4 regions of the Enterobacter sp. ECC_219_Taxon_10 genome follow, and region 1 is predicted to be linked to each of the others. Evidence: predicted binding sites of a transcription regulator. Region 1 holds the regulator's gene; each other region holds the start of a gene.

Region 1 (2,204 bases):
AACAGGCAGTAACCCCATCGGGGAGAATTCAGTGGTGCCAATCCCAAAAGCGCCAATCGCCAGGGCCAGCAGGGGAAAATTGATTTTCATGCGTCAACTCCGGATGCCGTGTCATGTGGTGACACAGAACAAAGAAGCGGAAAGCATGACATCAATCACAAAAAATGAGAAGTTAACAAAATGGCAAAAGATTTTTGCCAGAGAAGTAACAATCGCGGCGATGGGGAGGGAGAAGGCTCTCCCTCCGCGTAAATCAGTGCAGCGCAGCCGTCAGACCAGCCGCGACAATCAGAGCCAGCACAACAACGGTGGTGAACAGCGAAAACTTCAGATCGGAACTCATCAATTTTTCTCCTTTTAATCCCCCCACGAAAAGTGAGCTTGCTCATTTTTGCACAGATTCCGTCAAAAATCTTCCTGGATTTATACTGATAACCACTTTACCTCTTCCCCTTTTCATCAAGATAGGCCAAAATTCCACGCTAAATTTATTAGCGTACCGGCCATTGACCCCCTCCTGACGTCCCGTGTCGTTTTCCTGGCGTGCCGCAATCCAAAATTGCGTGATAAGGGTGAGAGAAGGCAAACGTTTACCTTCAAGTTTTTCAGGAGTTTAGGATATGGTCTGGAGTGACATTTAATGGCAACAATTAAAGACGTAGCAAAACGCGCAAACGTTTCCACTACAACCGTATCACATGTAATTAACAAAACCCGCTTCGTGGCGGAAGAGACGCGCAACGCGGTCTGGGCAGCGATCAAAGAGCTGCACTATTCGCCAAGCGCGGTTGCGCGCAGCCTCAAGGTCAATCACACCAAGTCCATTGGATTACTGGCGACCAGCAGTGAAGCGGCCTATTTTGCCGAGATCATTGAAGCGGTGGAGAAAAACTGCTTCCAGAAAGGCTATACCCTGATTCTCGGCAACGCATGGAACAGCATTGAAAAACAGCGTGCCTACCTGTCGATGATGGCGCAAAAGCGCGTGGATGGCCTGCTGGTAATGTGTTCCGAGTACCCGGAATCCGTGCTGTCGATGCTGGAAGAGTATCGCCATATTCCGATGGTGGTGATGGACTGGGGCGAAGCGCGCGCGGATTTCACCGATTCGGTTATCGATAACGCCTTTGAGGGCGGCTATATGGCCGGCCGTTATCTGATTGAGCGCGGCCATCGCGAGATTGGCGTGATCCCGGGTCCGCTGGAGCGCAACACCGGCGCGGGCCGTCTGGCCGGCTTTATGAAAGCGATGGAAGAAGCGCTGATTACCGTGCCGGAAAACTGGATCGTGCAGGGCGACTTTGAGCCGGAATCAGGCTACCGCGCGATGCAACAGATCGTCTCCCAGCCGCACCGCCCGACCGCCGTCTTCTGCGGGGGTGACATCATGGCGATGGGCGCCCTCTGTGCGGCCGATGAGCTGGGTCTGCGCGTCCCGCAGGACATCTCCGTGATCGGGTATGACAACGTGCGCAACGCGCGCTTCTTCACGCCAGCGTTGACCACCATTCACCAGCCGAAAGATTCGCTGGGTGAAACCGCCTTCAATATGCTGCTGGACAGGATCGTCAACAAACGTGAAGAGTCGCAGTCCATTGAAGTTCACCCTCGCCTTATCGAACGCCGTTCCGTCGCGGATGGCCCGTTCCGCGACTACCGTCGTTAATCTCATTGCGGAGCCAGTCAGGCTGGCTCCCTCAGCCATTCCCGGTTAAGCGTTTCGCTGTCCCCCAGATAATCCAGAAGCCAGGCCATCGCCGGGGAAACATCATTTTGTTGCCAGGTGAGGCAGCAGGCCGCATCCGGGAATGGATTCTCCAGGGCCAGCTCAACCCACTCACCGGTGTCGATTCGTGGTCGCGCAAAATGAACGGGTACCATCGCGACGCAGAGCCCGGCGCTAAGGCACGTCGCCGACGATTCCCAGTCAGGGGCCACCACCCGCCGCTGGTTGTCCAAAAGCCATGTGATACGCTTGGGCAGCGAGCGGGAGGTATCCTCCAGCACCAGCGACGGCCAGCCGCGCAGCGTATCATCGCTCAGCGGCCCTTCCATCTTCGCCAGCGGATGATCGCTTGCCACCACGCATTTCCAGCTCAGCATCCCCATATCGCGAAAGGCGTAACGCCCCCCGACCGGGATCGCCTGAGTGGCCCCAATGGCCATCTCTGCCCTGCCGTCCGCCAGCGCATCCCAGACGCCGT
Region 2 (2,204 bases), 390 kb from region 1:
GTGTTCACAAACAGCAGGCGCATGCGCTGGATACGCTGACGCATATCGTTCAGCTCTTGTTCCCAGATCGCGCGCAGCGCATCGTTGCTCAGAATGGTCGCAACAACAGACGCACCGTGTGCCGGTGGGTTAGAGTAGTTAGCGCGAATAACGGATTTCATCTGGCTGAAGGCGCGATCGGCGGTTTCATCGTTAGCCGCAACCAGCGTACAGGCACCTACACGCTCATTGTACAGACCAAAGTTCTTGGAGTAGGAGCTTGCAACGATCAGCTCCTGATGCACGGCTGCGAACGCGCGCAGGCCTTCGGCATCTTCTTCCAGACCGCGGGCGAAGCCCTGGTAAGCAAAGTCAAACAGCGGCAGCCAGCCTTTCTCAACGGAGAGCTTCGCCAGGTGTTCCCACTGCTCAAGCGTTGGATCGATACCGGTCGGGTTGTGGCAGCAGCCGTGGAACAGCACCACGTCACCCGCCTGCGCTTCGCTCAGGCTTGCCAGCAGGCCGTCAAAGTCCAGAGCGTGGTTCGCCGCGTCGTAGTAAGCATATTCCCGCACTTCCAGGCCCGCAGAGTTAAAGACGCTCTTGTGGTTCGGCCAGCTTGGGTTGCTCACCCATACGCGCTTAACAGAGGTGTTTTTCGCAAGGAAATCCGCCGCAACGCGCAGCGCGCCGGTACCGCCAGGGGTCTGCGCCGTGCGCGCACGTTTGTCACTCACAATTGCGCTGCCTTTACCGAACAGCAGCTCCTGGGTGCAGCGACCAAATTCAGGGATACCATCAATACCGAGGTAGTTTTTGGTGGTTTCATTTTCCAGCAGATACTGCTCAGCTTTCTTAACGCTGGTCAGTACCGGAGTTTTGCCGGTTTCATCTTTATATACACCAATTCCCAGGTTGATTTTGCCAGGGCGGTCGTCGGCACGAAACAGATCGGCCAGGCCCAGAATAGGGTCGGCAGGAGCGGCGGTAATGTTCTCAAACATGACGAAGTTCCATTGTGATTACAGAAGTGAAATCCGCTATCAGGTTAACGGTAGATTTACAAAATGCCAACCGTTTGCGACGAAAAGCGTGCGGCTTTTCAAAAGTCGCCATTATTTTCTGTCAGGCATAAAAAAACAGGGCCGAAGCCCTGTTCATTATGCATATAACAAAGTGGTGTTCTGATTAGAACTGGTAAACTGCAGCCAGACCCAGTTGGTCGTCGGTACCAACCCAGCCGCCGCCAGTGCGCTTGGCCTGATCTTCGTCGATCAGGTTGATACGGTAGTCAGCAGACACGTTGAAGTTTTTATTGAAGTAGTAAGTTGCGCCTACTTCAACGTATTTAGCCAGATCTGCATCGCCGCCGGCTACGGTGTTCAGGTTTTTACCTTTACTCTGCACGTAGGACAGGGATGGACGCAGGCCGAAATCGAACTGGTACTGAGCGATAACTTCGAAGTTCTGGGTTTTGTTCGCTACGTTGAACACGTCACCATTAGCATCCGGAGTATTGGAACCGGTGCTGTTACCCAGGATGCTCATGTTGCGAGTTTCTGCGTACACAGCTGCCAGATACAGGCTGTTAGCATCGTATTTACCACCGATTGCCCATGCTTCAGCTTTGTCGCCTTTGCCATCAGCTTTCTGGTCGAGAGTACGGTTAGCATTACTGTATGCGCCGGTCAGACCAAAGCCACCGCCGAAGTCGTAACCCACAGAGTAACCAACACCGTCGCCGTTGGCACGACGCAGATCAGCACGCTCGTTTTTAGCCTGGTACTGGATACCGAAGCTCAGACCATCAACCAGACCGAAGAAATCGCTGTTACGGTAGGTCAGCAGGCCAGTAGAACGGCTGGTCATGTAGTTATCAACATAACCACCGCCCCAGGTTTCGCCGGACCAGGTTGGCGCCATGTCGGTGTAAGACTCAACATCGTATACGATGCCGTAGTTACGGCCATAGTCGATGCTGCCAGCGTCAGCCATTTTCAGACCCGCGAAAGCCAGACGAGTACGGGTAGAGTTGTTTGAAGACTGCTCACTTTCAGCTGAGCTGGCCAGTGCACGGTATTCCCACTGGCCATAACCGGTCAGTTGGTCGTTGATCTGAGTTTCGCCTTTGAAACCGATCTGCGCGTAGGTGGAGTCTGCGTTGTTGGTATTATCGCCGTTGGTAACGAAATCACGCTCAGCGTTAATTTTTCCGTACAGATCCA
Region 3 (2,204 bases), 1.5 Mb from region 1:
ACCGCTTCGTCATTGATGTTGTCCAGAACGTCACACATCCAGCCAGCCAGCTCTTTCACTTCCGCTTCTTTAAAGCCGCGGCGAGTGACAGCCGGAGAACCGATACGGATACCGGAGGTCACGAACGGGCTCTTCGGATCGTTTGGCACGCTGTTTTTGTTCACGGTGATGTTGGCGCGGCCCAGAGCGGCGTCAGCTTCTTTACCGGTCAGGTTTTTATCAACCAGATCCAGCAGGAACAGGTGGTTTTCAGTCCCGCCGGAAACCACTTTGTAGCCACGGTTCAGGAAAACTTCCACCATCGCTTTAGCGTTCTTAGCAACCTGCTGCTGGTAAACCTTGAACTCAGGCTCCATCGCTTCTTTCAGCGCTACCGCTTTTGCCGCGATAACGTGCATCAGCGGGCCGCCCTGCGCGCTTGGGAACACGGCGGAGTTCAGTTTTTTGTACAGCTCTTCGTCACCGCCTTTCGCCAGGATAAGGCCACCGCGTGGACCCGCCAGGGTTTTGTGGGTGGTGGTGGTCACAACGTGAGCGTGTGGAACCGGGTTCGGGTAAACGCCTGCGGCAATCAGGCCCGCAACGTGCGCCATGTCAACGAACAGGTACGCGCCGATGCTGTCTGCGATTTCACGCATTTTTGCCCAGTCAACGATACCGGAGTAAGCGGAGAAGCCGCCGATGATCATCTTCGGCTTGTGCTCTTTAGCCTGCTTCGCCATATCTTCGTAGTCAATTTTACCGGACTCATCAATACCGTAAGGGATGATGTTGTACAGTTTGCCGGAGAAGTTAACCGGGGAGCCGTGAGTCAGGTGGCCGCCCTGCGCCAGATTCATACCTAAAACGGTATCGCCCGGCTGCAGCAGTGCGGTGTAAACCGCGAAGTTAGCCTGGGAGCCGGAGTGCGGCTGGACGTTTGCGTAGTCAGCGCCAAAGAGTGCTTTCGCACGGTCGATTGCCAGCTGCTCTACGATATCAACGTACTCGCAACCGCCGTAGTAGCGCTTGCCCGGATAACCTTCAGCGTATTTGTTGGTCAGCTGAGAGCCCTGCGCCTGCATCACGCGCGGGCTGGTGTAGTTTTCGGAGGCGATCAGTTCGATGTGCTCTTCCTGACGTACTTTTTCCTGCTCCATAGCCTGCCACAGTTCGGCATCATAATCGGCAATGTTCATTTCACGCTTTAACATCCGCATCTCCTGACTCAGCTAACAAGTAAATTTTGGCCTGAAAAGGCAGTCCTGTTGGACGACGGGCAACAGTATAACTGAATAGTTCTGTGATAACAGGTCTTGACAAACGATTTTACGCAAACGTTTTCCTTCACGCCACGCAAGGGTTTGAGGAATAAAGATCTCGCTATTTCCAGCGGATTTCTTTTCAGGTTTGTGATGCATATTTTTCATCTTGCAAAGAACCATTTACAAAGCATGGGTATTTTTTATAAGATGCATTTAAAATGCATCATTAAAGTGACATCAGAAGGAAGCTGCCATGCTCGACGCTCAAACCATCGCTACCGTTAAAGCCACCATTCCCCTGCTGGTGGAAACCGGCCCTAAACTTACCGCCCATTTCTACGATCGCATGTTTACGCACAACCCGGAGCTCAAAGAGATTTTCAACATGAGCAACCAGCGTAACGGCGATCAGCGTGAAGCGCTTTTCAACGCCATCGCGGCCTACGCCAGCAATATCGAAAACCTGGCGGCGTTGCTGCCCGCGGTGGAAAAAATCGCGCAGAAACACACCAGCTTCCAGATCCAACCCGAGCAGTACAACATCGTCGGCGGCCACCTGCTGGCGACGCTGGACGAAATGTTCAGCCCGGGCCAGGAAGTGCTGGACGCGTGGGGTAAAGCCTATGGCGTACTGGCAAACGTGTTTATCAACCGTGAAGCGCAGATCTACAGCGAAAACGCCAGCAAGAACGGCGGCTGGGAAGGCACTCGCGCCTTCCGCATCGTCGAGAAAACGCCGCGCAGCGCATTAATCACCAGCTTTGAATTTGAGCCGGTGGACAGACAGCCGGTGGCCGATTACCAGCCGGGCCAGTATCTGGGCGTATGGCTGAAGCCTGAAGGCTTCCCGCACCAGGAGATCCGCCAGTACTCTCTGACCCGCAAGCCAAACGGCAAAGGCTACCGCATTGCGGTGAAGCGCGAGGACGGCGGTCAGGTCTCCAACTGGCTGCACAACGA
Region 4 (2,204 bases), 1.9 Mb from region 1:
GGCAACAATCCGTACCGAAGAGCCGCACGGCGGCGTGGCCCGGCAGATTTTCCACAACGACGGTATTCTGGCCTTCCTGCCGCTTGCCGATCCGCACCTGTGCTCGATTGTCTGGTCCTTAGTGCCGGAAAAAGCGCAGCAGATGCAGGAGGCGACGCCCGAGGCCTTTAACCAGGCGCTGTGCGTGGCGTTTGATAACCGCCTTGGCCTGTGCACGCTTGAAAGCGAGCGTCAGGTGTTCCCGTTAACCGGCCGCTACGCGCGCCAGTTTGCCGCGCATCGTCTGGCGCTGGTGGGCGATGCCGCTCATACCATTCATCCGCTGGCCGGGCAGGGCGTCAACCTCGGCTTTATGGACGCAGCGGAGCTGGTTGAGGAACTGCGCCGCCTGCATCGTGAAGGCAAAGATATCGGTCAGCATCTCTACCTGCGTCGCTACGAGCGCAGCCGCAAGCACAGTGCGGCGATGATGCTGGCAGGGATGCAGGGCTTCCGCGAGCTGTTTGCCGGGGCAAATCCGGCGAAAAAACTGCTGCGCGACATTGGCCTCAAGCTTGCTGACACCCTTCCGGGTGTTAAACCTCAACTTCTCCGTCAGGCGATGGGTCTTAACGACCTGCCGGACTGGCTTAAATAATATTGACCCCCGTCACACTATAATTTCCCGGCCTCTGCGCCGGGGAAATCCCCTCGTTTGAAATATTCTAATTTCACGTCATTTTTCGCATTAGATAATCTAATGTCGTCTTTTTCTTGTTACGGAAATTCGGCCCGTTTTTCCGCACGAAATATCACCATGTGCTAAATCCTGTTAGATCATTGTTAATTTTGTGCGGGGTTAATCGCATTTTTCCAGTGAATAACTCTGTAGGCTTTTCAGCGTTTTTTAGTCATAAGCTAATGTGATGACCCGTTTTACCTTATGGTTAACCGCCGGTTTCGGTGGTAAGTTCAGGTAAAAGAGAACGTTTGCGTCGGCATTCGGGAACGAGGCCGATACCGGGTTTCACGGTGAATTTTTCAACGAGGACAAGATGGCTCAACAGACTCCTTTGTACGAACAGCACGTGTTATGCGGCGCTCGCATGGTGGACTTCCACGGCTGGATGATGCCGCTGCACTACGGGTCGCAGATTGATGAGCACCACGCGGTGCGCACCGATGCCGGTATGTTCGACGTGTCCCATATGACGATTGTCGACCTGCGCGGTAGCCGCACCCGGGAGTTTTTGCGTTATCTGCTGGCAAACGACGTCGCCAAACTGAAGACGCCGGGTAAAGCGCTCTATACCGGCATGCTGAATGCTTCGGGCGGCGTGATTGATGACCTCATCGTCTATTACTTCACTGAAGATTTCTTCCGCCTCGTTGTAAACTCCGCCACCCGCGAAAAAGACCTCTCCTGGATCACCCAACACGCTGAACCTTATGCCATCGACATCACCGTCCGTGACGATCTGTCGCTGATCGCCGTGCAGGGGCCAAACGCGCAGGCGAAAGCCGCGTCTCTGTTTAACGACGAGCAGCGCAAAGCCACAGAGGGCATGAAGCCTTTCTTCGGCGTGCAGGCGGGGGATCTGTTTATCGCCACTACCGGCTACACCGGTGAAGCGGGCTACGAAATTGCGATGCCAAACGAGAAGGCCGCTGATTTCTGGCGTGCGCTGGTGGAAGCGGGCGTGAAGCCAGCGGGCCTGGGCGCGCGCGATACCCTGCGTCTTGAAGCGGGTATGAACCTCTACGGCCAGGAGATGGACGAAGGCGTCTCTCCGCTGGCCGCCAACATGGGCTGGACCATCGCATGGGAACCGGCTGACCGTGACTTTATTGGCCGTGAAGCGCTGGAGATGCAGCGCGAGAAGGGTACCGAACAGCTGGTGGGGCTGGTGATGAAGGAAAAAGGCGTGCTGCGCGGCGAACTGCCAGTGCGCTTCACCGATGCCGACGGCAATCATCTCGAAGGCGTGATCACCAGCGGCACCTTCTCCCCGACGCTGGGCTACAGTATTGCACTGGCACGCGTGCCGGCGGGCATTGGCGACACGGCGGTGGTACAGATCCGCAACCGCGAAATGCCGGTCCACGTGACCAAACCGATTTTTGTTCGCGCCGGTAAGCCGGTCGCCTAATCATTTTTATCAGGAGAACTTCAATGAGCAATGTGCCAGCAGAACTGAAATACAGCAAAGAACACGAGTGGCTGC

The links. The regulator PurR, encoded in region 1, represses purine synthesis genes. The targets are predictions, from matches to a motif close to CANGCAAACGTTTGCNTG.
Region 2: the regulator PurR is predicted to act here: its motif matches at 1,047-1,064, upstream of AC4ICF_RS08155 (amino acid aminotransferase).
Region 3: the regulator PurR is predicted to act here: its motif matches at 1,310-1,327, upstream of glyA (serine hydroxymethyltransferase).
Region 4: the regulator PurR is predicted to act here: its motif matches at 959-976, upstream of gcvT (glycine cleavage system aminomethyltransferase GcvT).

The regions. Positions count from the first base shown of each region.
Region 1 is NZ_CM178005.1:2,112,691-2,114,894, reverse strand. Features, by position in the region: gene AC4ICF_RS10135 (MFS transporter) at 1-90, opposite strand, end outside; gene cydH (cytochrome bd-I oxidase subunit CydH) at 254-343, opposite strand; gene purR (HTH-type transcriptional repressor PurR) at 641-1,666, shown strand; gene punR (DNA-binding transcriptional activator PunR) at 1,684-2,204, opposite strand, start outside.
Region 2 is NZ_CM178005.1:1,727,197-1,729,400, forward strand. Features, by position in the region: gene AC4ICF_RS08155 (amino acid aminotransferase) at 1-983, opposite strand, end outside; gene AC4ICF_RS08160 (porin) at 1,168-2,204, opposite strand, start outside.
Region 3 is NZ_CM178005.1:3,655,623-3,657,826, forward strand. Features, by position in the region: gene glyA (serine hydroxymethyltransferase) at 1-1,193, opposite strand, end outside; gene hmpA (NO-inducible flavohemoprotein) at 1,498-2,204, shown strand, end outside.
Region 4 is NZ_CM178005.1:3,999,587-4,001,790, reverse strand. Features, by position in the region: gene ubiI (FAD-dependent 2-octaprenylphenol hydroxylase) at 1-637, shown strand, start outside; gene gcvT (glycine cleavage system aminomethyltransferase GcvT) at 1,035-2,129, shown strand; gene gcvH (glycine cleavage system protein GcvH) at 2,153-2,204, shown strand, end outside.